DNA from 4 places in the Dryocola baronae genome. Region 2 is predicted to be linked to each of the others. Evidence: predicted binding sites of a transcription regulator. Region 2 holds the regulator's gene; each other region holds the start of a gene.

Region 1 (7,262 bases), 2.6 Mb from region 2:
TCGTCGTAACGCTTTGTCAGACACGCCTTATCTTTGCCGCACTGCTGGCGGGATTTCAGCCAGGCGCGCTGGCCGTCCTGCATTTCTCCGCGTGCGCCCATCGCAAACAGCCCTTTCAAAAAGGTGTATTTGGTGGCGAGCTGCACGTCTTTGTCATTCAGGTCACGGTTGGCACAAATCGTTTTTTCATCCGCTGCCTTTGCTTTATTGCAGTCAAAACTGGCGGCGGTGGCCTGCAGGCTCACGCCGGTGAGCAAAAGCACGGATAACAGGATAGCTTTCATTTTTTACTCCGCTAATTTGATTTCACGCCATTCGCCGTTTGCCAGCCCGTCCAGAGAGTACGGCCCCATCGCATAGCGAATCAGACGCAGAGTAGGATAGCCTACGTGCGCGGTCATGCGGCGCACCTGGCGATTGCGCCCCTCATAAAGGGTGACTTTTATCCAACTGGTGGGGATGGCTTTGCGTTCGCGAATCGGCGGATTGCGCGGCCACAGCCACTCCGGCTCGTCAACCAGCTCGATTCCGGCGGGCTGGGTGGGGCCATCGTTTAGCTCCACGCCCGTGCGTAATGCGGCCAGCGCTTCTTCGGTCGGCGCACCTTCAACCTGCACAAAGTAGATCTTCCCGGTGCGTTTGCCCGGCTGTGTGAGCTGCGCCTGCAGCGGGCCGTCGTTGGTGAGCACCAGCAGACCTTCACTGTCGCGATCCAAGCGGCCTGCGGCATAAATACCTTGTAACGGGATGTAATCTTTCAGCGTGGTGCGCCCAGATTCGTCGGTGAACTGCGGTAGCACATCGTAGGGTTTATTGAAGATAACCAGCCGCTTCGGTCCAGCGTTCGGCTTTTTTTTAGCGGTGCGTCGGCTGCTGAATCGTTCAACTTGGTGATTTCTAAAAGAAGTTTTGTTCATAGTGTTTTCAGGCTGGGTGGATTGACGCATTATAACGGAAATTCATGAGTGATTGGCGCGGGCCTGATATTCGAGTAGTATGAGCTCGCATATTACAAATCATTAACAAAAAACCAGAAGCGCTCGAAGGAGAGGTTAATGGAAAGCAAAGTAGTAGTTCCGGCGGAAGGTAAGAAGATCACCCTGCAAAATGGCAAACTGAACGTTCCTCACAACCCAATCATTCCTTTTATTGAGGGTGACGGTATCGGTGTAGACGTAACGCCAGCCATGATCAAAGTGGTGGATGCCGCCGTGGAGAAGGCCTACAAAGGCGAGCGGAAAATTTCCTGGATGGAAATCTACACCGGCGAAAAATCTACCCAACTGTATGGCCAGGACGTCTGGCTGCCAGAAGAAACTCTGGATCTGATTCGTGACTACCGCGTTGCCATCAAAGGCCCGCTGACTACCCCGGTCGGTGGCGGTATTCGTTCTCTGAACGTTGCGCTGCGTCAGCAGCTTGACCTGTACGTGTGCCTGCGCCCGGTGCGCTACTACCAGGGCACGCCAAGCCCGGTTAAACACCCAGAGCTGACCAACATGGTTATCTTCCGTGAAAACTCTGAAGATATCTATGCGGGCATCGAGTGGAAGGCCGACAGCGCCGAAGCAGAAAAAGTTATCAAATTCCTGCGCGATGAAATGGGCGTGACGAAAATTCGTTTCCCAGAGCATTGCGGTATCGGCATCAAGCCTTGCTCCGAAGAAGGCACCAAGCGCCTGGTTCGTGCGGCCATCGATTACGCAATCACCAACGACCGTGATTCAGTGACCCTGGTGCACAAAGGCAACATCATGAAATTCACCGAAGGCGCTTTTAAAGACTGGGGTTACCAGCTTGCGCGCGAAGAGTTCGGAGGTGAGCTGATCGATGGCGGCCCGTGGGTGAAGATCAAGAACCCAAACACCGGCAAAGAGATCGTTGTTAAAGACGTTATCGCCGACGCATTCCTGCAGCAGATTCTGCTGCGCCCGGCGGAATACGACGTGATTGCCTGTATGAACCTGAACGGCGACTACATCTCCGACGCCCTGGCAGCCCAGGTTGGCGGTATCGGTATCGCACCAGGTGCTAACATCGGTGACGAATGCGCGCTGTTTGAAGCCACCCACGGCACCGCACCAAAATACGCAGGCCAGGATAAGGTGAACCCAGGTTCCATTATCCTTTCCGCGGAAATGATGCTCCGTCATATGGAATGGTTCGAAGCGGCAGACCTGATCGTGAAAGGTATGGAAGGCGCGATTAACGCTAAAACCGTAACCTACGATTTCGAACGCCTGATGGAAGGTGCTAAGCTCTTGAAATGCTCAGAGTTTGGTGACGCTATCATTAAAAACATGTAATCAGATTTTCTGAATGCGTGACGAACGGGAACCTGACGGTTCCCGTTTTTTTTATCATTATTCGAAATGAAACGATCGGGATGAACGGGCGCAAGCAGGGGTAATCAGATCGGCTAGTAAATTGGCATAATAAGTTCCGCCCCCTGGTTTTTGATATTGCCCACTGCTTTGCTCACGGGGTGCCACAGAAATTTATCTGCTTCTACCGCACCCTCTTCTGTAATATCCTCGGCCTCTTTGCCACCGACATCCGGCTTCATCCATTCACGCGCCGCCTGAGGAGTCAGAACCAGAGGTCGACGATCGTGAATATCAATCAGGCCCTTGTCTGCCGCCGCGGTAACAATTAAAAAACCTTCCGATTCACTACCTCGTTCGTAGGGCGTACTGCCAATCGCCGCCATGAAAATGGGCTGACCGTCTGCGCGATGAATGAAGTAAGGCTGTTTTTTGTCGCCTTCCTTTTTCCATTCAAACCAGCCGTCGGCAAAGACGATTGCGCGGCCATGCTGCCAGAGCGGTTTAAACATCCTGCTGGTGGCCGCAGTTTCTACTCGCGCATTGATAAGCGGTGGTTTATCCCACCATCCGGGCGCGTAAGCCCACATGACCGGATCAAGGTGCAGCTTTTCATCGCGTTCAGAAAGTATCAATACACGGGTGCCTGGCGCCACGTTGTAGCGCCCGATGGGTTCGGGATCATAGGGGATGTCGCGCTCTGCTTCTTCTGCAAGATAAGCAAGATACTCTTCGCGTGTCTGGGCCTGGGCAAATCGTCCACACATATTCACCTCCGGTAGAACTAAAAGTATAGGGCAGCTGGCGTAAGCTGAATGATTAGCTGTTAGAGAGAAATGACACTGATTTTCTGAGAAAACGTCTGCGGCTTACCGTTTTTGATTTGGGTAGAAAGAAAATTGAGGTTTGAAAAAGGAATCCGGCGGGGGGTTATGCAATATGGAACGAAGGAGCCGCAAATGCGGCCCCAGACGATTACTTACGGCCAATCAGAAAACCGATGACAACGCCAACCGCACCGACGATGGCAAGGCCACTCAGTGGATTTGAGGTTACCTGATCCCTGACCGAGTCAGCGGCATCGCGAGCGGCATAGCTAGCCTGCGAGGCGTATTTGCGAGCGGCACCCTGAACGGTGTCGTCATGGCGGTTAGTCGCACGGCCAAAGGTTTCCTGCACTTTACCCGCTGCTTCGTTCACTTTATCTTCCGTTTTTTCGAACATATTTAGCTGACTCCTGAGTTAGACATTCACTTTTAGTATAGACGGGCTACGGGATTTGCCAGGGCGCTGCGGGGTTTAAGTGCCTGAATGTGACGTTTTTAAGACGAATACGAAAAGTCCGGCCTGTAAATCCGTCCGGGAAGATGTGAAGCCGTTAAGAAATAATTAAGATCTCACCGTTACGCTACTCGTGGCTAAACAACAATAAACAATATGGAGATCGCGATGACGATTCAAAAAACAACTTTGGCATTACTCCTGCTGGCAGCTCCGGCATTTTCAGCGCTTGCTCAGGCACCGCTAACCGGCTGTGAAGCCAAAAAAGCCGACATCCAGCAGCAGATTGTTTACGCGAAAGCGCACAGCAACGCGCATCGTGTTGCTGGTTTAGAGAAAGCCTATTCAGAGGTGGTCGCCCACTGTACGGATGAATCATTAAAAGCCGAGCGTGAAGCGGACGTTCGCGAGAAGCAGCAGAAGGTTGCAGACAGAACGCAGGAATTGGCGGAAGCGAAGGCCAGCGGGCGGGCCGATAAGATTCAAAAGAAAGCCGACAAGCTCGCAGACGCGGAACAAGAACTGGCCGAAGCGAAGGCTAAGCTCACGCAATAATCGGGTAGCCGTGGCCCCGCGTTTATCGGCACAGGCGCGCTTAAGCAGTTGAAAGAGCGAGCGACGATTGACGCGGGTCAAAATCGGCCAATCTAATTGATAATATATGCTTTATTTTTAATCGAACGGTATCAGGGGCAATTGCATCCCTCAGGGAGTTTGTGTAGGATGCGCCCCTATGCCGACTTAGCTCAGTAGGTAGAGCAACTGACTTGTAATCAGTAGGTCACCAGTTCGATTCCGGTAGTCGGCACCATTTCTCTTCTGCTATATCCAACCCTGCATACTCGCAACCCAAACCACGATGGCGACGACAATTAAAACTATCGTTGTTTTTCTCATGTCTATTCCTCGGTCACCAGCCAAAAATCCGCTTCGTCGAACATCTCTTCAACCAGACGGTTAATCTTTTCTTTCTCATTTTTGGTGCAGTCGCTGTTAACGGCGTTCGCCTGCATCGGCTTAACCTTAACGTCTGCTTCCGGGAAGATTTCATGCACCCGGCGGGTAAGCTCCGCAAGAATCTTTTCATTTGCGCCCGGCAGGCCTGCCACGTTTCGTTTGTCGTAAACCAGTTCAACGTACATTGTGAATCCCTTTTGCGAAAACTGTATTTATATACAGTAAAATGGTGAAAATGCAAGGATTATGAAAGATCTAAGCGATTGGCGGGCGCCTAACGCCCGCTTACCCGTTATGACCTTGATTTAGTTAGCAGTCGAATAGCCAAACCGCCGCCTGCGGCAAGCGTGGCAAGCGCAACCATGCCCGACCAGCCAAAGTTCTCGAGCGCTTTGCTCCCAAGCGCCGCGCCTGCCGCCATGCCGATAAAAACAACGGTAAACATGATGGCGTTCAGGCGGCTGCGGGCGGCCGGGTTAATGGCGTAGATAATCGTCTGGTGCGCGACTAAAGACGCCTGAATGCCGAGGTCAAAGCCAATCGCGCTGATGACGATGACCGTAAGCTGGGCCGAAACCGGCAGCAGCGGCATCACAAACATCAGGGCAAAGGAGGCTACCACAATCGCCGAGGCCACCTGGGTGACGAAGTTAGCGCCGCGACGGTCGGCAAGCGCTCCCGCAAGCGGCGCAGCCAGCGCGACGGTCGGCAAGCGCTCCCGCAAGCGGCGCAGCCAGCGCGCCGGCGGCACCCGCCAGGCCAAAAGCACCGGCAACCGCGCTGCCAAGGTGATAGCGTTCGGCAAGCATGATGGCGAGCGTTGACCAGAACGCGCTAAAGGCAACCGACAGCAGGCCCTGGGCGAGCGCGGCGCGGCGAAGGGCCGGGTAGGCCATCCACAGCTTGCCCAGCGAACCTAAAAGCGCTGGGTAGCGCAACGTCGTTTCAGGTTTAAAAGAGGGCAGTGCGCGCCAGATGGCAAGCGTGATAACCCCAACGCCCGCCGCCGCAATCGCATAAACGCTACGCCAGCCAAAAAGCTCGGCGACGACGCCGCTAAACACGCGCGATAAAAGAATGCCCGCCAGCAGACCGGTCATCACCATCCCTACCGTTTTGCCTCTGCTGCTGTCGGAAGAGAGGGTTGCCGCCGCCGGAATAATATCCTGCGCCACCGTCGCCAGCAGGCCAATCGCCAGGCTGCTCAGCAGCAGAAGGTGCCATGTTGAGGCGAATCCGCAGAGCAGCAGGGTCAAGGTCAGAAGCAATCCTTTTACGAGGATAATGCGGCGGCGGTCAAAGCGGTCGCCCAGCGGGGCGAGCAGCAGAATCCCCAGCGCATAGCCTATTTGGGTGAGCATCGGAACCAGCCCAATATCGCTAACGCCGGTTTTGAACGCGGTGCCGATAATGCCCAGCATCGGCTGGCTGTAATAAATCGAGGCCACGCTCAGGCCCGCCCCGGCGGCAAGAAGAAAAACAATTTTGTTCGACAGCGTGCCGCCTACGGCGGGCGTTGCGTCTGGTGTGGCTGAAAGCTGGCTCATAACGGTTCGTTCCGAGAGTGTGGGTGTGGGGCCATTCTTCACGATTCTGAACATACGCTGTAGCCCCCGCGAGCGTAAAACTGTTATACACTTGGCGCATGAACAAAAAGATTATTCAGACCGGCGACCGCATAGCCCTGCTGCAAACCTTCGTGCGTATCGTGGAGAGCGGCAGTCTATCGGCTGCCGCAGCGCAGCTGGGAACGTCGCAGCCCACCATCAGCCGCCGGCTGCAGGGGCTGGAACAGGCGCTCGGCGTTAAGCTCATCCAGCGCACCACCCATACCATGAAGCTGACGGACGACGGCGAACGCTGCTATCAGCACGCGCGCAGGCTGATTGAAAACTGGCAAATCATGGAGGATGAGGTCAGCGCCGCGCGGGATGAGCCGGTCGGGGTATTGCGCGTTCGCGCGCCGCACGCCTTTGGGCAGGATCAGATGATTGCGCCGCTGGGCGACTATCTGGGCCGCTATCCGCAAATGCGCATCGAATGGATACTCAACGATCGTTCGCCAGACTTTATTCTCGAAGGCGTAGACTGCGCGATCCATGTTGGCGCAGTTACCGATCCCAACGTGGTGGCGGTTTTACTGGCCGAGGTGCCGCGCATCGTTGTTGCCGCTCCCTCGCTGTTGGCGAACAGCGCGGTGGTTGAGGATGTGGCGAACCTCGCCGACCTGCCGTGGATTGCGCTCAACACGTTTTATCGCAATGAGGTCGTCCTGCACCATCTGGCGAGCGGAGAAACCGCCCGGTTTGCTATCTCACCAAGGTTGAGCACCGACAGTCTGTACGCGGTACGCAAGGCGGCGCTAAACGGGCTTGGCGTTGCAATGGTTTCATCCTGGGTGGTGCAGGACGATCTGCAAGAGGGCGCTTTGCAGCATTTGTTGCCCGACTGGCAGGCCGCGCCGCTGCCGATTTATCTCCTTTACCCTTACGCGAGCTACTATCCGGCTCGCTTAAGGAAATTTATTGAGATGATGAAGGCGGTGATGCCCAGCCTTACTGGGACTAGGCCTGCAGGCGTGATAAACGAAGCGGCAACAAGGACATAGACAGGCGGTCGGGGAAAATAAGTCTTGCTAAGGGGGGATAGGCATGCGTAAATGCGCCATCGGTTTGGAACACAGACCTTATGAAAGCAGTT
Region 2 (7,262 bases):
CGCTTGGGCGCTATCTTTTTAGTTCATCGACTCTGACACGCGATTTTATTCAGATTGGCCGCAGCGCGGAGCTGTGGGGGCGTCGTTCCCGCCTGAGACTGTCCGACAAGCCGCTATTGCTGACGGAGCTGTTTCTACCCGCATCTCCGCTGTACAAAGAGGAAACATAATGGAGTGGAGTCTGACACAAGGAAAATGGCAGGCGTATCAAAGGCTGATGCGTATTGATAAGCCCATCGGCTCGCTGCTGCTGCTCTGGCCAACGCTCTGGGCGCTGTGGCTGGCAACGCCCGGCGTCCCGCCGCTGACGATCCTCGGCGTGTTTATCGCGGGGGTCTGGCTGATGCGCGCCGCGGGCTGCGTGGTAAACGACTATGCGGACCGCAAATTCGACGGCCACGTCAAGCGCACGGCCCAACGCCCGATGCCGAGCGGGGCGGTCAGCGAAAAAGAAGCCCGCTACCTGTTTGTCTTTCTCGTCGTGCTGTCGTTTTTGCTGGTGCTGACGCTGAACACCATGACGATAATGCTCTCGGTGGCGGCGCTGGCGCTGGCCTGGGTGTACCCGTTTATGAAGCGCTACACGCACCTGCCGCAGGTGGTGCTGGGCGCGGCGTTCGGCTGGTCCATCCCGATGGCCTTTGCCGCCGTGAGCGAGACTGTGCCCTTAAGCTGCTGGCTGATGTTCCTCGCCAACATCTGCTGGGCGGTGGCCTACGACACGCAGTACGCAATGGTTGACCGCGACGACGACCTGAAGATCGGCATCAAGTCCACCGCCATTCTGTTTGGCCGCAACGACAAGCTGATTATCGGTATTTTGCAGGTTGTTGTGCTGGCGCTAATGGTGGCTATCGGCTGGCTTAACGAGCTGGGCGGGGCGTTTTACTGGTCGATTGCGCTTGCCGGCGCGCTGTTTATTCACCAGCAGCGGCTAATAGCGAATCGCGATCGCGACGCCTGCTTTAAGGCATTTTTGAATAATAACTACGTTGGGCTGGTGCTGTTTATCGGGATGGCGTTGAGTTTGATGCACTTCTGATTTAGGCGGAAGAGTCGGGTGTCGGCTAGCGCCTTACCCGACCTACGGTACCGAGTGTATTTGTCGGGTGGCGCTACGCTTGCCCGACCTACGATTCCCATTGACGACCGCATTTGTAGGGCGGATAAGCGCAAGCGCCATCCGCCATCTATATCTACTCCACCGCAACCTGCGACGTTGCACTCTCAATCGTTAAGCGCACGTCCGATGTCACGAGATCTGCCAACATCTGGTAAACCTGCATGGTTTGCGTCGGCTCCGCGTCGCCGGTATCGCTGATATAGCCTTCATCGCGCAGCGTCAGCACCAGCGAGGTGAAGACCGCCTTGTCGAAGAACTCCGGCGCGTTGATACCGTGCAGCATCGACAGACGCTGGGCCACGGTGCGGCTTTCGCGTTCGAGAGTGCCACGGTTAATCGACGGGTTGGCGCTCAACAGCCAGAAGGTGATGGCATAACGCTGCAGCGTTTCGCGCACGCCCGCAGCCAGCAGCTGCAGAGTACGGGAACGTGCCGGGTTAATCTGCACCTCTTCACCGCTGACGGTCACCAGACCCTGGCGCACCATCTCGTTCACCAGCGCGTCGATTTCAACGGCCAGATCTGCCTTTTCCCAGCGCAGGAACAGCTCGGCTTTCAGCATTGGATAGAGCACTTCAACCTGGCGCAGCAGCTCGGCCCTGTCGATATGACGGTGCTGGGTGATAATCGCGGCAAGCAGCGACGGCAGCACCAGCATGTGCATGATGTTGTTGCGATAGTACGTCATCAGCACGGCCTGCTCGCGCGGCAGAATGATGATGTCGCCGATTGTGTCTTTTTCGACTTCGAACTTATTCATCTGCAGCGCGTGGTCGATAAGCGCGTCGGCGGACTGTTCCGGAGCGGTTGCGTCCGGCGAGTACGGCACGTTGCGCAGCAGGCTCAGGTAGCAGTCGAGCTGCTCCGTTAGCTGTTCACGGGTCAGCGAGCGCTGGCGTGACGCTAACAGCGCGGTGCAGCACAGGTTCATGGCGTTGGCCGCCCCTGCGTTGTTAATGCGCACCATCAGCTCGGCGGCGATTTCGTTCACCGTTGGCGTTAACCACGCCGGGCGCACCGCTTCGATCGGATCGATTGAGTCGCGCCATTCCGGCACGCGCTGGTTCAGGAAGGTCATCAGCGGCATAGGTTCGCCGAAGTTAACGTAGCCCTGGCCCAGATTACGCAGCTTGCTCAGGCCGCGCAGCATCGACATAAAGCCTTCTTTCTCTTTCGTCGCGCCGCGCAGTTCCTTGGCGTAGGTGCCCACTTCCATCACGTGTTCGTAACCGATGTAAATCGGCACCAGCGTAATAGGGCGGGTACCGCCGCGCAGCATGGCCTGAATCGTCATCGACAGCGTGCCGGTTTTCGGGTCAAGCAGGCGGCCGGTCCGCGAACGGCCCCCTTCCACGAAGTATTCCACCGAATAGCCACGGCTAAACAGCTCGCCGAGATATTCGCGGAACACGGTGGAGTACAGCTTGCTGCCCTTAAAGGTACGACGAATAAAGAACGCGCCCAGGCGGCGGAAAATCGGGCCAGCCGGCCAGAAGTTCAGGTTGATGCCCGCCGCGATGTGCGGAGGCACCAGCCCCTGGTGATAAAGCACATACGACAGCAGCATGTAGTCCATGTGGCTGCGGTGGCAGGGCACATACACGATTTCATGGCCGTCGTGGGCGAGCTGGCGCACGCGCTCGGCGTTGTGAACGTTGATGCCCTGATACAGGCGGTTCCACGTCAGGCCCAGCACGCGGTCGGTCAGGCGCACGGCTTCATACGAGAAGTTCGCCGCAATCTCTTCCATAAGCGCGACCGCGTTTTGCTGGGCCTTCTCGTGGGAGATTTTCTTACTGCGCGCTTCATCTTCGACCGCTCGCGCGATTGCTTTTGATGCCAGCAGTTTATTAAACAAATCCTGACGCACCGGCAGGCGCGGCCCGACGGTGGCTAAACGCTGGCGAGCAAAGTGCATGCGCGCTACGCGAGCCAGTTTTTGGGCGATTTTTTTATCCGTGCCGTGGTCGGTTGCCATCTGGCGCAGAGAGACCGGCGCGGAGAAACGCACAAAGCTATCGCGACCAAGCCAGGAAACCGCGAAGAATTTCTGAACGCCGTTGAGCATTTTTAACGGCGGGTTGATTTCGCCTTTCTCACGGCCCGGCGAACGGCCAAACATCACCGATACCGGCACCATCTGAACGTCCAGATTCGGGTTATTGCGGTGCAGATCAAGATAGTCGTGGAAGAGCTTAATTGACTCTTCTTTCGGCGTGTAATAAGTGAAGACGCGCGGGCCACCGTGAATAAAGACATAGCGCGGCAAAACCGCTCCGTCGATTTCAAGCGGTTCCAGCGGGTCGGGTAAATCATGTGCGAGGCATTGCGCGCGTAGCGTCAACAAGTCTGCCTTAGAGTTATAAGGCAGAACGTACATAATTGGGCGAGTTGTATCCAGGCCCAGTTCGGCTTGTGGATCAGCCGGTATGGACTTGCTTTTTACCAGGACGCCTAATGGTAAATTAAGTAATTTGTAGTAGATTCTTGGCCAGCCTGACATAAACGATGTAAAGCCTCAGGTTAATAATGCAAATTCGCCGCAAGAATATCAGAAACTGCATAAGATTTCTGTGGCGTTGCGATTTTACCCACCATCCTCCTGGTTGCCGTTTCCATGGCAGAAACCTGAAGAAGGTGGGCACTGATAAGCATTGACGCTTTTATTTTAAAAAGGTTTCCAAAAATGGCGAATAACACCACTGGGTTCACTCGTATTATCAAAGCCGCGGGCTATTCCTGGAAGGGCCTGCGCGCCGCCTGGATAAACGAAGCCGCCTTCCGCCAGGAAGGGGTTGCCGCGGTTATCGCTATCGCCATTGCCTGCTGGCTGGACGTTGACCCTATTACCCGCATTCTGCTTATCGGCTCCGTTGTGCTGGTTATGATTGTTGAAATTCTCAACAGCGCCATCGAAGCGCTGGTCGACCGCGTGGGCACGGATTACCACGAGCTTTCAGGCCGGGCGAAGGATATGGGTTCCGCCGCCGTATTGATCGCTATTATCCTCGCAGTTGTCACCTGGGTCACGCTGCTGTGGCAGCATATGCGCTAATTTGCGAGAGGCTTTCCAGATTGCGATAAGTGCCTGGTTTTTTGCTCAATTTGTGGTTTCAAATTCGCCTTTGACTGTATATACTCACAGCATAACTGTATAAACACCCAGGGGGCGGAATGAAAGCTTTAACTACCAGGCAGCAAGAGGTGTTTGATCTCATTAGGGATCATATCAACCAGACCGGCATGCCACCTACGCGTGCCGAAATTGCTCAACGTCTGGGGTTCCGTTCTCCAAACGCTGCAGAAGAGCACCTTAAGGCGCTGGCTCGTAAGGGCGTAATCGAAATTGTCTCGGGTGCCTCACGCGGCATCCGCCTGCTGGTTGAAGAAGTGACCGGCATTCCTCTGATTGGCCGCGTTGCCGCCGGTGAGCCGCTGCTGGCGCAGCAGCACATAGAAGGCCATTACGACGTTGACCCGTCCCTGTTTAAGCCTAATGCAGACTTCCTGCTGCGCGTAAGCGGCATGTCCATGAAAGACATCGGTATTCTCGACGGCGACCTGCTGGCGGTACACAAAACTCAGGACGTGCGTAACGGCCAGGTGGTTGTGGCGCGTATCGACGACGAAGTGACCGTCAAACGTCTTAAGCAACAGGGCAATACCGTGCAGCTGCTGCCGGAAAACAGCGAGTTCGAACCTATCATCGTCGATCTCCGCGAGCAGAACTTCAGCATTGAAGGCCTGGCCGTCGGCGTGATCCGCAACGGCGACTGGCTGTAGTCCCGATTACGTGCCCTCGCACTAGGTGATGCGCGCCCGCCGCGCATCACCGTCAAACTTCGTGTCTTTTACTCGTCCTGGAACCCCCCATGCGTTTCTTCTCGACGACGGATAAAGCGCTCTGGCGCCTCGCGTTACCGATGATTTTCTCCAATATCACCGTGCCCCTGCTGGGCCTGGTCGATACCGCCGTTATTGGTCATCTGGACAGCCCCGTTTATCTCGGCGGCGTGGCGATTGGCGCAACGGCAACCAGCTTCCTCTTTATGCTGCTGCTCTTTCTGCGCATGAGCACCACGGGCTTAACGGCCCAGGCCTTTGGCGCGAACAACCCGGCGGCGCTGGCCCGCGCGTTGGTTCAACCTTTGCTGCTGGCGCTGGTCGCCGGTATCGCTATCGTCGCGCTGCGCTACCCGCTGATTACGCTTGCCTTAAATATCGTCGGTGGGAACGAGCAGGTGCTAGAGCAGGCTCGGCGCTTCCTCGAAATCCGTTGGCTAAGCGCCCCCGCTTCTTTAGCAAACCTCGTGCTGCTTGGCTGGCTGCTCGGCGTGCAGTATGCCCGCGCCCCGGTGATCCTGCTGGTGGTCGGCAACGTGCTGAACATCGTGCTCGATCTCTGGCTGGTGATGGGCCTGCATATGAATGTGCAGGGCGCGGCGCTGGCAACGGTGGTTGCGGAATACGCTACCTTTATCATCGGCCTGCTGATGGTGAAAAAGGTGCTGGGCATGCGCGGCATCGACTTTACGATGCTAAAAAATGCCTGGCGGGGGAATGTCCGCCGTCTGCTGGCGTTAAACAGGGACATCATGCTGCGCTCGCTGCTGCTGCAAATCTGCTTCGCCTCGGTGACGATTCTGGGCGCGCGTCTGGGCAGCGAAGTGGTGGCGGTCAACGCCGTGCTCATGACGCTGCTGACGTTTACCGCCTACGCGCTGGACGGCTTTGCCTACGCCGTGGAGGCGCATTCAGGGCAGGCCTATGGCGCACGTAACGGCGGCCAGCTGCTTGACGTATGGCGGGCGGCCTGCCGCCAGGCGGGTATTGTCGCCCTGAGCTTCGCGGTTGTGTACGCGCTGTTTGGTGAAAACATTGTCGCCATGCTTACGTCACTGCCGGAGCTACAGCAGCAGGCGGACCGCTATCTGCACTGGCAAATTGTCCTGCCGGTGGTGGGGGTGTGGTGCTATCTGCTCGACGGCATGTTTATTGGCGCAACGCGCGGTGCCGAGATGCGCAACAGTATGGCGATTGCGGCATTGGGCTTTGGCCTGTCGTTACTGAGCGTGCCATGGCTTGGTAACCACGGCCTGTGGCTGTCAATTGCGGTATTTCTTGCACTGCGTGGACTGTCTCTCGGCTGGATTTGGCGTCGCCACTGGCGGCACGATACCTGGTTTGCAGCTGAAAGTCATAGATAGTTACAACTCCTGACGAGGCTTTAATCACCGCCTAACACGCTGATTTAACGCAATGTTCTGTGGTTAGTCAGCGTGTTGCCCATCACCCCGATGGTTCAATATTCTTAATTACCGCTTCGATGCCAGATCCTTGACTACAATTATTATCACGTCCAGCAGATAGTGAGTGACAGCCAGCTGGCTCCACTCGGACGATATTAATTTTGTGATATTTAACCGAACGATGAGGATCTAAATTATGAATAAAGACGAAATCGGCGGTAACTGGAAACAGTTCAAAGGCACAGTGAAAGAAAAATGGGGCAAGCTGACCGACGACGACATGACCGTCATTGAAGGTAAACGCGATCAGCTGGTTGGTAAAATCCAGGAACGCTACGGCTCTTCTAAAGAAGACGCTGAAAAGGAAGTTGTTGACTGGGAAACCCGTAACAAATACCGCTGGTAGTTTGCATAACCCTCAGTTGTGCTAACCCTCAACGGCTACCCGGCCCTGGTACAAGGATGTACCGCACTCCCTTCTTATTTTAAATCAGCGTACTTTTTTCTTAATCAGCACCGAATGGTCATGGCTGCTGCACCCATCTTTGTGGCTACAGGCTTCTACTTCGGCACACGCTGAACATAATCCATGCGCTTCAATCACGTTATGACGCAGTGCAAAGCCCATTTTAGCGGCGAGCTTGTGCATAATGTCCTCTACGCCCTGAGCGGCTTCTTCCTTCACCACACCACAGCGTTCGCAGATAAACATGGCTGAAGAATGCGTTGGCTGGTCAATCAGATTACACAGCACATAGCTGTTAGCCGACTCCACGCGGTGAACAAAGCCCTGCTCGAGTAGGAAATCCAACGCGCGATAAACCGTTGGCGGTTTGGCCTGCGGCTCGCTGGCGCGCAGTAAATCCAGAAGATCGTAGGCGCTGATGGCG
Region 3 (7,262 bases), 1.6 Mb from region 2:
CATGTAAGTATAGACAGGGTGACGGGTGTCGCAATTTTATAAGATAAATCGCCAGGCCTTGTGGGGACTGGCGTTGCGCTTCGGAATTGTCTGATGTTAAGGGTGATAAAAAGTTATACCGTCCGCTTCGCCTTCTGTTTGTAACGGTCAAAAATTACCGCCGCGAGAAGGATAAGCCCACGCACCACGTACTGGGAAAACGGTGAAATATTCAGCAGGTTCATGGCGTTTTCCACCGTCCCCAGAATCAATATCCCCGCCACCACGTAAGAGATTTTACCTATCCCGCCCTTGAGCGACACGCCGCCCAGCACGCAGGCGGAAATCACGATCAGCTCATAGCCGATGGAGGTCATCGGCTGGCCGCTGGTCATGCGCGAGGCAAGAATAATCCCCGCCGCCGCCGACACCAGCCCGGACAGCACGAAGATAATGATTTTGGTGCGCACCACCGGCACACCCGCAAGCCTTGCCGCCTCTTCGTTGCCGCCAATCGCCAGCGTGTTGCGCCCAAAGGTGGTTTTGTTAAGCAGGAAGCCGAAGATTATCAGGCAGCCTACCGTAAGCCAGATTGGCGCGGGCAACCCCAGCCAGTTGGCGTAGCCGAGGGTAAAGAAGCGCTCGTCTTCGATGCCCACCGCCTTGCCGTCGGAGATAATATAGGCCAGGCCGCGCACGATCTGCATGGTGGCAAGCGTGGTAATCAGCGCGTTGATCTTCAGCCGGGCGATGACGAAGCCGTTGACCAGGCCGCTGGCCACGCCCAGCAGCAGCCCCGCCGCCACGCCCAGCCACAGGCTTTCGGTCATGTTGATGACGACCGCCGTGGTCACGCCTGCGCAGGCAATGACCGAGGCTACCGACAGGTCAAAATCCCCGGAGGCGAGGCAGAACAGCATGCCGCACGCCACCATGCCGGACATGGAAATCGCCAGCCCCAGCCCCTTCATGTTGATAAAGGAAGAGAAGTTGGGCACGAAGATCGCGCAGCCGATAAACAGCACCGCGAACACCACCAGCATGCCGTAGTTATCCCAGATGCGCCCGAGGCTCATCTGCGACCTGCCCGGCCCGGACGCTTCGCCGTCAGACTTGATAAATGATGACATTTTGTTCCCCTTGCTCATGCGGCACTCACACTGGTTTTCGGCATCGCCAGGCTCAGCGCCTGCTGCTCGCTGGCGCTGCCATGCAACAATTCGCCGGCAATCTCCCCTTCGCGCATCACGATGATGCGGTCGGCGAGGCCCAGCACTTCAGGCAGGTCGCTCGACGCAAAGAGCACCGCCACGCCCCGCGCTGCGAGGGCATAAATCACGTTGTAGATTTCATGCTTGGCGCCCACGTCGATGCCGCGCGTCGGCTCATCGAGCAGGATCACCTTCATCTCCTCGGACAGCCAGCGGCCCAAAATTGCCTTCTGCTGGTTGCCGCCGGACAGGTTCATGATCAGCTGCTCCGCCGACGGCGTTTTGATGTTCAGCGAGCGGATGTGCGTAGCGGCGTTGTCGCTTTCCCATCTGTTGTTGATAAGGCAGCCCACGCTGATGTGCCTGCGGCGCGCGCTGATGTTGATGTTGTCGCGCACCGAGTGCACGGGAATGATGCCGTCCGCCTTGCGGTCTTCCGGGCAGAGCATCATTCCGGCGCGAATGGCGTCACCGGGCTTGTTGATGGCAACGGGGCTGCCGTCAATCCACACCTGCCCTTCGGTGATGCGCGTGCCGCCGAATAACCCCTTCATCAGCTCGCTGCGCCCGGCGCCCACCAGGCCAAACAGCCCGACGATTTCGCCGCAGCGAACCTGCAAAGAGATTGGCGTGCGCACGCCCGGCGCTTTGACCTGCTCAAGACGCAGCCTTTCCGCGCCGTGTTCGCGCGGCTGCCAGCCGTAGATATCCCCGAGGTCGCGCCCGACCATCGCCTGCACCAGCGAGTCGTGGTTCACCTGCTGCATATCGTCGAAGGTGCGCACGTAGCGCCCGTCCTTAAACACGGTGATCGCATCGCTCAGGGCGAAGATCTCCTCCATGCGGTGCGACACGTAGATAATCACCCGCCCTTCCGCGCGCAGCTCGCGAATAACGCGGAACAGGTTGTCGATCTCCCGGCGGGACAGCGAGCTGGTTGGCTCGTCGAAGGCGATAACCTTGGCGTTGCGGGCCAGCGCCTTTGCGATTTCCACCATCTGCCACTGGCCGATGGAGAGGTATTTCAGCGGCGTCTGCGGGTCGATATCCAGGCCCAGGTGCTCAAGCTGGAGGCGCGCCTCGTAGTTGAGCAGCGAACGGTTTACAAACCCCGCCCTGTGCGGGATCTGCCCAAGATAGATGTTTTCCGCGACCGACATTTCCGGCACCAGGTGCAGCTCCTGGTAGATGATCGCGACGCCCGCGTTAAGCGCCGCCGTCGTGTCGCTAAACGCCACCTCTTCGCCACGCAGCACGATGCTGCCCTGGCTCGGCGCATAGTTACCGCTAAGAATTTTTAGCAGCGTGGATTTCCCCGCGCCGTTTTCCCCCATCAGGGCGTGGACCTGGCCCGCGTAGCAGTCAAAGCTGATGTCCTGCAATGCTTTCACGCCGGGGAAGGTTTTGCCGATGCCGCGAAAGGAGAGATACGGAGTTTGTGGTTGCATGGTTTACCTTTTGCATGGCGTCGGGTGGCGGCTCACGCCTTGCCCGACCTACGTTCCGATGACGTGAAGGGTTTTTGTAGGGTGGATAAGCGCAAGCGCCATCCACCGCATGGCCTACTTGCCGCCTAACCCTTTCTTCGCCAGCTCCTCCTTAAAGTTGTCGCGGGTGATCAGCACCACGTCGGTCACTTCGGTAAACTTCGGCGGCTCGGCGTCTTTGGTCACCCAGTTGTAGAGCATCTCGCTGCTCTTATAGCCGTGCACGTCCGGGCTTGGCAGCAGCGAGCCGTAGAAGCCGGTGGCCTGCGCTTTCGACAGCTCGCTCACCGCGTCCACGCCGTTGATGCCGATGCCGATCACGTCCGGGGCCTTAAAGCCCTGGCCTTCGGTGGCGCGCACGCCGCCCAGCACGGTGTTGTCGTTCATGCCGACGACAAGCCAGTGCTTCACTTCCGGGTGCTGCACCAGCATGGAGTTGGCGGCGTCAAACGCGCCGGGGATATCGTTGGATTTGGTCGGCACCTTGTAGATCTGTTTTTCCGGGAAGCCCGCGGCCTTCAGGGCTTCCATCGAACCCGAGGTGCGGCGGCGCGCGGTGTCCAGCTCGTCGGCGGTGATCGCCATCACGGCGGACTCTTTGACGTCCCAGCCGCGTTTTTGCATCTCTTTAAACAGCTCCTGGCCCTGGCGCTCGCCGATTTTGGTCGCCGCCATCATCACCAGCGGCACGGTTTCCATCGGCTTGCCCTTCGCGGTGACGAACTGGTCATCCACGGCGATAACCTTCATGTCGTAGCTTTTGGCTTTCGCGACGATAGCCGAGCCGAGTTTCGGATCGGGCGTACAGATCACGAAGCCTTTTGCGCCGCTGGCGGCGAGGCTGTCGATGGCGTTAAGGGTTTTTTCACCGTCCGGCACGGCAATCTTGATCACCTCAAAGCCGAGGTCTTTCCCGGCCTTATCGGCGAATTTCCACTCCGTCTGGAACCACGGCTCTTCCGGCTGTTTCACCAGAAAGCCGAGCTTCATCGTTTCCGCAACAGCTGATTGTGACATAACCGCCGCAAAGCCAATGGCCACCAGCGTTTTAGTAAATTTGTGCATGCGTACTCCAGATCGATTTTATTATTCGTAGGGTAAGGTCGATTTAAAACAACGTTTTAGCACGAGAGTCCGTTTTGGGCCGCGCTGGATGTAGTTGTAGTCGGAAAGCGATAATCCATAAGAGAGCGGAATCACACGGCAGAATTACAGTGAGGCCGTGCATAAATTCAGCAATTTAGGCCATAAGAAAAGTGGATTTTGTATGATGATTAGGCGGTGCGGGGATGGTAAGGGCGTTCTGAATTTCCCCCCTCACCCTAACCCTCTCCCTCAGGGAGAGGGGATCGTCCGGTGCGCTCCTTCTCGAGAGGGAGAGAGTATCGTCCGGTGTGCTCCTTCTCCTGGGGGAGAGAGTATCGTCCGGTGTGCTCCTTCTCCTGGGGGAGAGAGTATCGTCCGGTTTTCTCCTTCTCCTGGGGGAGAAGGCCGGGATGAGGGCGTTCTGAACGTCCCCTCACCCTGAGGGTGAAGGGACCGATATGCGCAATTACCAGTACGTATTAATCCCGTCGCGCGAGCCGGTCACCGGGTCACGTTCGGGTTTAGGAACCGTGGCGATATTCTCTCTCACCTCATCGAGCTGCCCCGGCTGGTCGAGATACTTATCCGGCGAGAAGCCGTCGGGATAGGCACCCACGCACATAAAATCCTCCGACGCTTCGATTTGCTTATGCCCCACGCCCGCCGGGATCAGCACCGCGTCGCCGCGCGAAAGATCGACCACCGGCCCGGATTCCCCGCCAAACTGCACGCGCGCGCTGCCGGCAAACACGCCCAGCGCTTCATGGGTGTTGGAGTGAAAATGGGTGTAGGTAAAAATGGGGTAGCGCCAGCGCGGCGGCCAGCCGTGGCGCGCGAAAAGCGCTTCGAACGCCTCGGCAAGATTTTCTTCGTGGGATACGTGGTGGTAAAGCACCAGCGGCAGCGCGCTGTTGGGCACGCCGCCGCTGGGTTGGTTCAGACGCAGGGTTTCCAGTTCGCTCGCCATCTCTTTCTCCTCGCTCTAAAAGAGTAAGTATAGAAAGCGAAAACGATTAGCCGGAAAGCATCACCACGGATAATAAATATGCTCCGCGTGATCCCGCGCCGGGGCCTCGTCGCCTTCAAGGCGCGCCGCTACGGTCAGGGCAAAATCAAAGACTTTACCCAGCCCCCTGCCGCTTATCAGGTTGCCGTCTTCCACGACGTCGGCATCAACATATTCGCCGTCGGTCACCTGTTGCCACAGATCGCCGGAGCAGACGTAGCGGCGGCCTTTCAACAGACCGTTGCCGCCCAGCACGCGGGCCGCGGCGGAACAGATTGGGCAGATGAGTTTGCCCAGCTCGTCGTGGCGGCGCACGAAGGCGATAACGCTTGCGCTTTGTGCGAGGAACACGCTCCCCTCTGGCCCGCCGGGCAGGACGACGGCGTCAAAAGTGGTGTCGAAGCATTCGCCGAGCGTGGTGTCGGCCACCATCGGGATGGCATGATAGCTGACCACCGCGCGCGTTTCCACGCAGGAGACAATTTGCACGTCGATTTTCAGGCGACGCAGGATATCAATCGTGACAATGGCTTCGGCTTCTTCAAAACCGGGGGCCAGCAGGACGGCAACATTTTTCATTAGGGCTTTCCTTTGCTTAAAAATTACCAGTACGGGTACCAGACCTGGCGCAGGCGCGCCAGCGCCTCGAGGTAGAAATAGTCCCCCCAGCTGCAGCACTGGTCAACACCTTTTCCGCTAGCCATATGATAAACCGAGTGTTTGAGCAACCCTTCGCAGGCCTCGTCGTCGCGCGCCAGGTAGTTATCGGTCAGCGACCCCACGATGCGCAGCGCCATCTCCTCATAGTGCGCGCGGTGTTCGTCGAGCGTCGGCAGGATTTTTACCAGCTCCAGCAGGCCGCAGGCGGTAATCGCCGCCGCCGAGCTGTCGCGCACCGCGTCGGTGCCGAGCAGCGCCAGATCCCAGTGGCAAACGTCGTCCTCCGGCAGGCGGTTGAGGAAGTAGTGGGCCAGGCTGCGCGACAGCTCGACCATGCTTTTATCCCCGGTATGCAGAAAGCTGAGCAGGAAACCGTAAATGCCCCACGCCTGCCCGCGCGACCAGCAGGACGAATCGCTAAAGCCCTGGTGCGTGTTGCCAAAGCGCGGCTCGCCGGTCTGCACGTCCATATAGAAGGTGTGATACGACGAGGCGTCTTCGCGCACGATGTACTTCGCGGCCTGCTCGGCGTGGGCGGTCGCCGCCTGCGCATAGCGCGGGTCGCCGGTCTGCTCGCTCGCCCAGTACAGCAGCGGCAGGTTCATATTGCAGTCGATGATCATGCGGCCCTGCTGCTCCGGGTCGTTGAGATCGCCCCAGGCCTGGATGATTTTCGCCACCGGGTTAAAGCGCTCCATCAGAGTTTCCGCCGCCAGCAGCGCCGATTTGCGCGCCGCCTCGTTGCCGGTTAGCCGCCACGCGCTTACGCAGGAGAGCGAATATAAGAAGCCAAGATCGTGGGTGGCGGTATCAATGCGCTTTTCGATGCGTTCGGCAAACGACGGCAGATAGCTTTCGGCGGCGCGGCGGTATTTGTCGTCGCCGGTCATTTCCCACGCCAGCCACAGCTGGCCCGGCCAGAAGCTGGTGGTCCATTCGACGTTTTCAGTCCGCGGCCAAATGCCGTTCTCGCACGCCTCGCCGGGGAACCTGTCGCCAAAGGCAACGATGTTTTTATCGAGCTTACGCGTCACGCGGGCCAGCGCATCGTCGAGCTTGTGGCGCAACGCCAGCCTATCGACCTGATGCAGTTCAATCGGGCGCAGGGCTTCGGTAATCACGGTCTTGGTCATAACAACTCCTGAATTAATGTTTAACCGGTTCAATCGGGGCGGTATCAAGTGCCGAAGCAAAAGTTCGGGATTCGTCGCGTAGCGCCTTACAGCGCGACAGCGTAAAGGCGGAAATCAGGGTGAAGGCCAGCGCGCAGCAGCCCATCAGCAGGTAGGTGTGCTCGAAGCCGATCTTGTCGTAGAGGTAGCCCGCAGGGGGTGCAACCACGATGGAGCCGACGTAAATCATCGCCTGGTAGCCCAGCAGGTACATGGTGGCGTTGATCCTTTTGTCGAAGTGTTCGGCGATGTATTTGAATACCGAAATCAGCAGCAGCGCGATCTCCACGCCGTAGAACGGCTTGATTATCGAGATGATCACCGGGTCGCTGGTCAGGCCGGAGGCAATCAGCCGCGCGCCGACCACGCAGCCGCAGAACAGCAGCCCGCGCTTCGCGCCGTAGCGGTTTACCAGCCACGGGATAAACATCATCATCACGAACTCCATGCCGGATTGCACGGTGCTGAGGTAGCCGTACCAGGCGTTGCCCTGCTCTTTGGTGGCGAAGAACGACACGAAGTAGCGCGGGAACTGCTGTTCGGCGATGAACATCATCCACGCCACGCCCGCCACATAGAGGCTAAACATCCAGAACTTGCGGTTTTTCAGCAGCATCAGCACGTCGCTAAAGACGATTTTGTTCGCCGAGATGACGTTGTT
Region 4 (7,262 bases), 110 kb from region 2:
CGATTAAATTTCAGGCAGAACGCCGCCAGCCAATCAGCCAGACGACGATGCCTCCAGCCATCAACCAGGCGGGCATAAGCTCCCACTCCGGTTTGTTTATCAGCAGCAAAGTACCACTTAGTATAAGCGTGGCCCCGATACCGAACAGATAACGCGACTGTCCCTGCCGCACATGATGCTGATGCAGGTCGCGTTGAATTTTATCAAGGCTGTGCTGCAAATGCTTGCCCTGGCGCAAACTGTCGTACACCAGTTCCGGCAGTTCCGGCATTTTTTCGACCCAGAACGGCGCTTTTTCTTTAAATGCTCGAACCAGAGCAGGAATACCAACCTGATCTTTGATCCAGTTTTCCAGGAATGGCTTGGCCGTTTTCCACAAATCTAGCTGCGGATAGAGCTGCCTTCCGACGCCTTCAACATACAAAAGGGTCTTTTGCAGTAAAACCAGCTGCGGCTGCACTTCCATATTGAAACGGCGTGCCGTATTAAAGAGATTCAGCAACACGTGGCCGAAAGAAATCTCCGCCAGCGGCTTCTCAAAAATCGGTTCACAAACGGTACGGATGGCGAACTCAAACTCTTCAACGTTAGTGTCTAACGGCACCCAGCCCGAATCGACGTGCAGCTCGGCGACTTTACGGTAGTCACGGTTGAAGAAGGCAATGAAGTTTTCCGCCAAATAGCGCTTGTCTTCTTTGTTAAGCGAACCCACGATGCCGCAGTCGATGCCGATATACTGCGGATCTTCCGGGTGCTCGTAGCTGACGAAAATATTACCGGGGTGCATATCCGCGTGGAAGAAGCTGTCGCGGAATACCTGAGTAAAGAACACCTGCACGCCACGTTCAGCCAGCAGCTTCATGTTCGTGCCCTGGCTTTCAAGCATCGCAACATCCGAAACCGGGATGCCGTAAATCCGCTCCATAACCATCATGTCCTGGCTACAGTAATCGGAGAACACTTCCGGCACGTAGAGCATCGGGCTGTTTTCGAAGTTGCGGCGTAGCTGAATGGCGTTCGCCGATTCGCGCAGCAGGTTCAGCTCGTCTATCAGGGTCTTTTCGTAGTCGCGCACCACCTCCATCGGACGCAGGCGCCGCCCATCCGGTAGCAGCCTCGGCACCCAGCGCGCCAGCCGGTAAATCAGCTTCATGTCGGCTTTGATGACCGGCAAAATATCCGGGCGAATAATTTTGATCACCACCTCGCGGCCATTCTCTTTCAGGCGAGCGGTGTGAACCTGCGCGATAGAAGCGGAAGCCAGAGGCGTGATGTCAAAATCATCAAACCAGGTTTCGACGGGAATACCGCCCATCGCCTGTTCAATTTGTTTCTTTGCCAGCTCGCCATCAAAAGGCGCAACGCGGTCCTGCAGCATTGCCAGCTGATCGGCAATCAGCGGCGGGAACAAATCGCGGCGCGTGGACATCATCTGCCCAAATTTGATCCACACCGGCCCGAGTTCCTGCAGGGCAAGGCGCAGACGTTCGCCTAATTCCTTGTCTTTGTGCCGGTTTGGCATCCAGAACAGCGTGCGCCGCCAGATGCGTAGCGGCAGCGTGATGCGAATGCGGGGAATGAGCTCATCAAGGCCATAGCTGAGGAAGGTACGAATGATGAAGTAGAGACGACGAATTTCTCCTGGCGTCATTTGCCCTCCAGCTTGTCCAGCCGCGCGCCCAGGGCGTCGACTGCGCGTTCAACGGCGGTCGTTTCTTCGGCAAACCAGGCCACTTCAAGCGGGCCTGGCGCCATGCGCCACTCTTCGGTAATGGCTTCGGCAAGATACTGCTGATTGCGGCTAAAACCTTTTTTCAGCAACTTGCCGCCGCCACGCACAATTTTACTGATGCCTTCCGCTGCAATATCGCCGATGTACGGCGCGAGCAGCTCAGCCGGGTCAAACTCCGCCAGGTCCATCAGCGCAACCCAGTTTTGCACAACCTGCAGGTCGCCCTGCACTTCCAGCTCGCCGCTGCGAATAAGCGCGGTCAGCTGTTGGCGGTCACGCAGTTTTGGCAGGACGGCTAAACGGGTGATTACCCGGCAATCCGCCTCGCCTTCCCACTCGCCCAGCACGTCAAGCTGCTGCTCACTGAAGACCAGCACCAGAGGTACCGCGAACTCTTTGAGCTCAACGCGCAGCACTTTGCCCATCAGACGCTGGCGGGCAGATTTCAGCCCACGGTCGCGCCACAGAAAGGTATTCAGCACGCTTTCCAGACCGGCGGTCACAAGCGGTGTAAATGGCATCAGCAGCTCCCGGTCAGAATTTGTAGCCACGGTGCAGGGCAACAATCCCGGCGGTCAGGTTGTAATAGGTGGTGTTTTCGAAGCCAGCGTCTTCCATCATCGCCTTCAGAGTGTCCTGATCGGGATGCATGCGGATGGACTCCGCCAGGTAGCGGTAGCTTTCCGCGTCCTGGGCAACCAGCTCGCCGATGCGCGGCAAGATATGGAACGAGTAGGCATCGTAGGCTTTGCTTAGCGGCTCGATAATCGGCTTGGAAAACTCAAGCACCAGCAGGCGGCCACCCGGCTTCAGCACGCGGTACATCGAACGCAGCGCTTTTTCTTTGTCGGTGACGTTGCGCAGGCCAAAGGAAATGGTAATGCAGTCAAAATGGTTATCCGGGAACGGCAGCGCTTCGGCGTTCGCCTGAACGTAGCTCACGTTACCCACCACGCCGATGTTGCGCAGCTTTTCACGGCCCATTTTCAGCATAGAGTCGTTGATATCCGCCAACACAACTTCACCCGTTTCACCGACCAGTCGGGAGAATTTTGCCGTCAGATCGCCGGTACCCCCGGCCAGATCAAGCACTCGCTGCCCGCGACGCACGCCGCTGCAGTCGATAGTAAAACGTTTCCAGATACGGTGAATGCCAAACGACATCAGGTCATTCATGACGTCGTATTTTGCGGCCACAGAGTGGAACACATGAGCCACCATATCGGCTTTCTGCTCCTTCGCTACGGTGCGGAAGCCAAAGTGTGTTGTTTCCTGGGATTCATCAGCCATCTCATTGCCTGCTTATCAAAAAAATGTACGTGAAGTGTAACAGAATGGGCGCTAAAGCCCTATGCTTCAAGCCGTCTGTGTGTGCTTAAGCCTGACGCTCACCGGCAATTTTACGCTCGTCTAAGCTGCTGTCCTGATGGGTTTCTTCATCGAGCTCATGCCCAATACGCGCCGCGTTATCTTCGTCTTCCTGCCGCGCCTGCTCGACCAAATCCGGATTAATCTCGCGCTTTACTTCAACGCCCAGCCCGCGGAAGGCATCGGCCTGCACGAGGATATTTCCCCGCCCGGAGGCCAGTTTCTTCATCGCCTGCCGATAGTTATCCTGCGCCTTATCAAGGCTTTGCCCGATGGCGGACATGTCGTCAACGAACAGCCGCATTTTGTCATACAGGCGGCCCGCCCGTTCGGCAATTTGTTGCGCATTGCGGCTCTGGTGCTCATAACGCCACAAATTGGCAATGGTTCTCAACGCCACCAGCAGGGTGGTTGGGCTGACGAGCATGATATTGTTCTTCAGCGCTTCGCTGATGAGCTCCGGCTGGCGATCGATGGCCAATAAGAATGCGGGTTCGATGGGGATGAACATCAGAACATAGTCCAGCGAACGCAGGCCGGGAAGCTGCTGGTAGTCTTTACGGCTCAGCATGCGGATGTGGTTGCGAATGGCCGCAATGTGCTCGTTGATAGCGCTATCGCGGGTTAGTTCATCGTCCCCATTGTAATAGCGCTCGTAGGCCACCAGCGTCATTTTGGCATCGATAACCACGTCTTTGCCCTGAGGCAGGCGAACGATAACGTCAGGCTGCATGCGGCTGTTGTTTTCAAGCTGAATATTCACCTGGGTCTGGTATTCGTGCCCTTCGCGCAGGCCGGAGGCTTCCAGCACGCGGGTCAGCACGACTTCGCCCCAGTTCCCTTGGGTTTTATTGTCGCCTTTCAGCGCTTTGGTGAGGTTGAGGGCTTCCTGCGCCATCTGCGCGTTAAGCTGCTGGAGATTACGGATTTCATGCGTGAGGGTGTGACGTTCGCGCGCTTCCTGCCCGAAGCTGTCCTGCACCTGGCGGCGAAAGCCGTCGAGCTGTTCGCGAAGCGGCGTCAGCAGGCCGTTCAGACTCTGGCGGTTTTGCTCTTCGACCCTGCGCCCGCTCTGCTCAAAAATGCGGTTGGCGAGATTTTCAAACTGCTCGCTTAAGCGCTGCTCGCTGTTGATCATCTGACGGTGCTTGTCTTCGGCGTGCAGGCGGGTTTGCTCAAGCAGCGTGGTTAATTCGCGCAGATCGGCTTCCTGGGCGCTGTTGATTTCAAGCTGGTTGCGCAGCTCGCGGTTAAGCTGTTCGCATTCTTCTTTCCAGTGTTGCTGCTGGATCAGCTCCTGGCGAGCCGCTTTGAGCTCACCGTAGATTTCTCTTTGCTCTTCGTACAGGGCCGATTGCCGCTGTGCCGCCCGTAAGCTTGCCAGCAGCCAGCCTGTCAAAACGCCTACCAGAGCAACGCCCAGCCCGAACAATATTGAGATATCCACTTCGCCTCCTGCATCCACGCCAATCACCAGCAAGGTAAAATTCTGCTGTATAAATGTCCAGATGAAAAGGAATTTCCTGCGAGGTGTTACGCAAAGCGTAAATTAAAGCCGGCTTTCACCGGCTTTGGAGGGACTAGATCAGGCGACGAGCGGCCTCAACGACGATCTTCACGGCATGGCTTTCGGTCTGCTTCATGGTTTCGGCGTTAGGGATTTCCTGCTGGGTGCGGTTAACGATAACACCGGCAACCATCCCGGCGCGCAGGCCCTGGCTTGCACACATGGTCAGCAGGGTCGCGGACTCCATTTCATAGTTCATCACGCCCATCTGCTGCCACTCTTCCATGGAGCCTTTGAAGCGGCTAACCACGCGGCCTGAGAAGGTGTCGTAACGCTCCTGGCCCGGGTAGAAGGTGTCGGAGGAAGCGGTTACGCCAACGTGGGTGTTGGCGCCGATGGATTTCGCCGCTTCTACCAGCGCGGTAGTACACGCGAAGTCGGCAACCGCCGGGAATTCCATTGGCGCGAAGTGCAGGCTGGCACCGTCAAGACGCACGGACGCGGTAGTCACCAGGACATCACCAACGTTAATGTGCGGCTGAATCGCACCGGTAGTGCCGATACGCAGGAAAGTGCGAATGCCCAGTTGAGCCAGCTCTTCAACGGCGATTGAAGTAGACGGGCCGCCGATACCGGTAGAACAAACGATCACTGCTTTACCGTCTAACTCAGCACGCCAGGTGGTGAATTCGCGGTGGGCAGCCAGTTTGACCGGCTTGTCCATCAGCGCGGCGATTTTTTCAACTCGCTCCGGATCGCCCGGGACGATAGCAAGCGTTGCCCCCTGCAGGTCGTTTTTAGTGAGGCCGAGGTGAAAAACATCAGACTTGGACATAACAGACTCCTCTGTTGAGTAGGGTTGGCTTACGCCGCAAAGCGGTACTTTACAGAACCACTGAACATAATTTCGTGACGCATTTCACTTTGAATGAAACAAATTACATCATTTTCAATCTGATTAGTGATAAGCATCACATATCAGACTGCACTTGTTCAGATATCAGGCACAAAGAACGTTTTTTGCCATCCGGTGATGCTACTAATCCTGGCTATAGTTATCCCACTGCGCTAACGGAGAATGCCAATGAAAGAAGAGCAATCCACACACAACGGGCCGGGCGGAACCTTCGCACCGGCCGCATCGCCGCTTGCATCAACCGTTGTCCACACGCCGGAGGAGACTATCCAGGCGGGCGAGACATCGATTCCTACTCAAGGCGACAACATGCCCGCCTACCACGCTCGCCCGAAAAATGCGGCAGGCCCCTTGCCGGTCGTGATTGTGGTTCAGGAAATTTTTGGCGTACATGAGCACATTCGCGACGTCTGCCGCCGTCTTGCGCTGGAAGGGTACCTGGCCGTCGCGCCGGAACTGTACTTCCGCCAGGGCGATCCGAATGATTATGCCGATATCCCCACCTTGTTCAGCGGGCTGGTTTCGAAAGTACCGGACGCGCAGGTGCTTGCGGATCTCGATCACGTCGCCAACTGGGCTTCACGCAACGGCGGGGACGCGCATCGCCTGATGGTCACCGGCTTCTGCTGGGGCGGACGTATTGCATGGCTATACGCCGCGCATAACCCGCAGCTTAAGGCCGCCGTGGCCTGGTACGGCAAGCTGGTTGGCGAGAAAACGCTGAACTCGCCGCACCATCCGGTCGATATCGCCATCAATCTGAATGCCCCGGTATTAGGGCTGTACGGCGGGCAGGACACGGGCATTCCGCAAGATAGCGTGGAAACCATGCGGCAGGCGCTGCGCGCCGCAAATGCTCATTCGGAAATTATCGTCTACCCGGATGCGGGTCATGCATTTAACGCGGACTATCGCCCGAGCTACCATGAAGAGTCGGCAAAAGACGGCTGGCAAAGGATGCTGAAGTGGTTTGAGCGTTACGGCGTGAAGAAGTAAAAAATGCCCCTCGATTGAGGGGCAATTCTTTTATGCGTTACGCAAATTCTGCGCGGCCTTCACCATATTCGCCAGCGCGGCGCGGGTTTCCGGCCAGCCGCGGGTTTTCAGGCCGCAGTCCGGGTTGACCCACAGGCGTTCTGCCGGGACGGACTCCGCCGCTTTCTTCAGCAGGGCTTCAATCCATTCCACGCTTGGGACGTTTGGCGAGTGAATATCGTACACGCCCGGCCCGATTTCGTTCGGGTATTCAAACTCCTTGAACGACTCCAGCAGATCCATATCCGAGCGGGACGTTTCGATGGTGATCACGTCCGCATCCAGCGCCGCGATGGAATCCATGATGTCGTTAAACTCGCAGTAACACATGTGGGTGTGGATCTGCGTATCGTCGCGCACCACTGCGGCGTTCAGGCGGAAGGCTTCCACGCCCCACTCCAGGTACGCCTGCCAGTCGGACTGGCGCAGCGGTAAACCTTCGCGCAGCGCCGGTTCGTCAATCTGAATGATGCCGATGCCTGCCGCTTCCAGATCCGCCACCTCGTCGCGCAGCGCCAGAGCGATTTGCTTCGCGATGGTTTCGCGGCTGACGTCCTCGCGCGGGAATGACCAGCACAGAATCGTCACCGGCCCGGTCAGCATGCCTTTTACCGGCTTGTCGGTCAGGGACTGCGCGTACTTCGCCCACTCAACGGTGATGGCTTCCGGGCGGCTGATATCGCCGATGACAACCGGCGGCTTCA

The links. Region 2 encodes LexA, which represses DNA repair genes until DNA is damaged. Its sites were predicted from a motif close to TNCTGTATGTACATACAGNA; they were not measured.
Region 1: a site for LexA is predicted at 4,767-4,786, ahead of ACSPHG_RS14175 (DinI-like family protein). Genes of this name have one in related genera too.
Region 3: a site for LexA is predicted at 3,896-3,915, ahead of ACSPHG_RS08900 (arabinose ABC transporter substrate-binding protein). Genes of this name have one in related genera too.
Region 4: a site for LexA is predicted at 4,591-4,610, ahead of rmuC (DNA recombination protein RmuC). Genes of this name have one in related genera too.

What each region holds. Positions count from the first base shown of each region.
Region 1 covers NZ_JBINNY010000001.1:2,965,747-2,973,008, reverse strand. The annotation lists gene ACSPHG_RS14210 (lysozyme inhibitor LprI family protein) at 1-284, opposite strand, end outside; gene rluE (23S rRNA pseudouridine(2457) synthase RluE) at 288-947, opposite strand; gene icd (NADP-dependent isocitrate dehydrogenase) at 1,056-2,306, shown strand; gene ACSPHG_RS14195 (SOS response-associated peptidase) at 2,420-3,091, opposite strand; gene ACSPHG_RS14190 (ElaB/YgaM/YqjD family protein) at 3,300-3,548, opposite strand; gene ACSPHG_RS14185 (DUF1090 domain-containing protein) at 3,774-4,160, shown strand; tRNA gene ACSPHG_RS14180 (tRNA-Thr) at 4,341-4,416, shown strand; gene ACSPHG_RS14175 (DinI-like family protein) at 4,505-4,747, opposite strand; partial or broken gene ACSPHG_RS14170 (MFS transporter) at 4,855-6,109, opposite strand; gene ACSPHG_RS14165 (LysR family transcriptional regulator) at 6,208-7,170, shown strand.
Region 2 covers NZ_JBINNY010000001.1:332,090-339,351, forward strand. The annotation lists gene ubiC (chorismate lyase) at 1-170, shown strand, start outside; gene ubiA (4-hydroxybenzoate octaprenyltransferase) at 170-1,042, shown strand; gene plsB (glycerol-3-phosphate 1-O-acyltransferase PlsB) at 1,197-3,626, opposite strand; gene ACSPHG_RS01575 (diacylglycerol kinase) at 3,810-4,178, shown strand; gene lexA (transcriptional repressor LexA) at 4,298-4,906, shown strand; gene dinF (MATE family efflux transporter DinF) at 4,996-6,330, shown strand; gene ACSPHG_RS01590 (CsbD family protein) at 6,569-6,778, shown strand; gene zur (zinc uptake transcriptional repressor Zur) at 6,863-7,262, opposite strand, start outside.
Region 3 covers NZ_JBINNY010000001.1:1,897,070-1,904,331, reverse strand. The annotation lists gene araH (L-arabinose ABC transporter permease AraH) at 114-1,109, opposite strand; gene araG (L-arabinose ABC transporter ATP-binding protein AraG) at 1,124-2,638, opposite strand; gene ACSPHG_RS08900 (arabinose ABC transporter substrate-binding protein) at 2,753-3,742, opposite strand; gene ACSPHG_RS08895 (cupin domain-containing protein) at 4,230-4,730, opposite strand; gene ACSPHG_RS08890 (DJ-1 family glyoxalase III) at 4,791-5,348, opposite strand; gene ACSPHG_RS08885 (glycoside hydrolase family 88 protein) at 5,372-6,562, opposite strand; gene ACSPHG_RS08880 (oligosaccharide MFS transporter) at 6,576-7,262, opposite strand, start outside.
Region 4 covers NZ_JBINNY010000001.1:219,092-226,353, reverse strand. The annotation lists gene ubiB (ubiquinone biosynthesis regulatory protein kinase UbiB) at 11-1,651, opposite strand; gene ubiJ (ubiquinone biosynthesis protein UbiJ) at 1,648-2,253, opposite strand; gene ubiE (bifunctional demethylmenaquinone methyltransferase/2-methoxy-6-polyprenyl-1,4-benzoquinol methylase UbiE) at 2,267-3,022, opposite strand; gene rmuC (DNA recombination protein RmuC) at 3,108-4,547, opposite strand; gene udp (uridine phosphorylase) at 4,681-5,442, opposite strand; gene ACSPHG_RS01030 (dienelactone hydrolase family protein) at 5,692-6,519, shown strand; gene metE (5-methyltetrahydropteroyltriglutamate--homocysteine S-methyltransferase) at 6,550-7,262, opposite strand, start outside.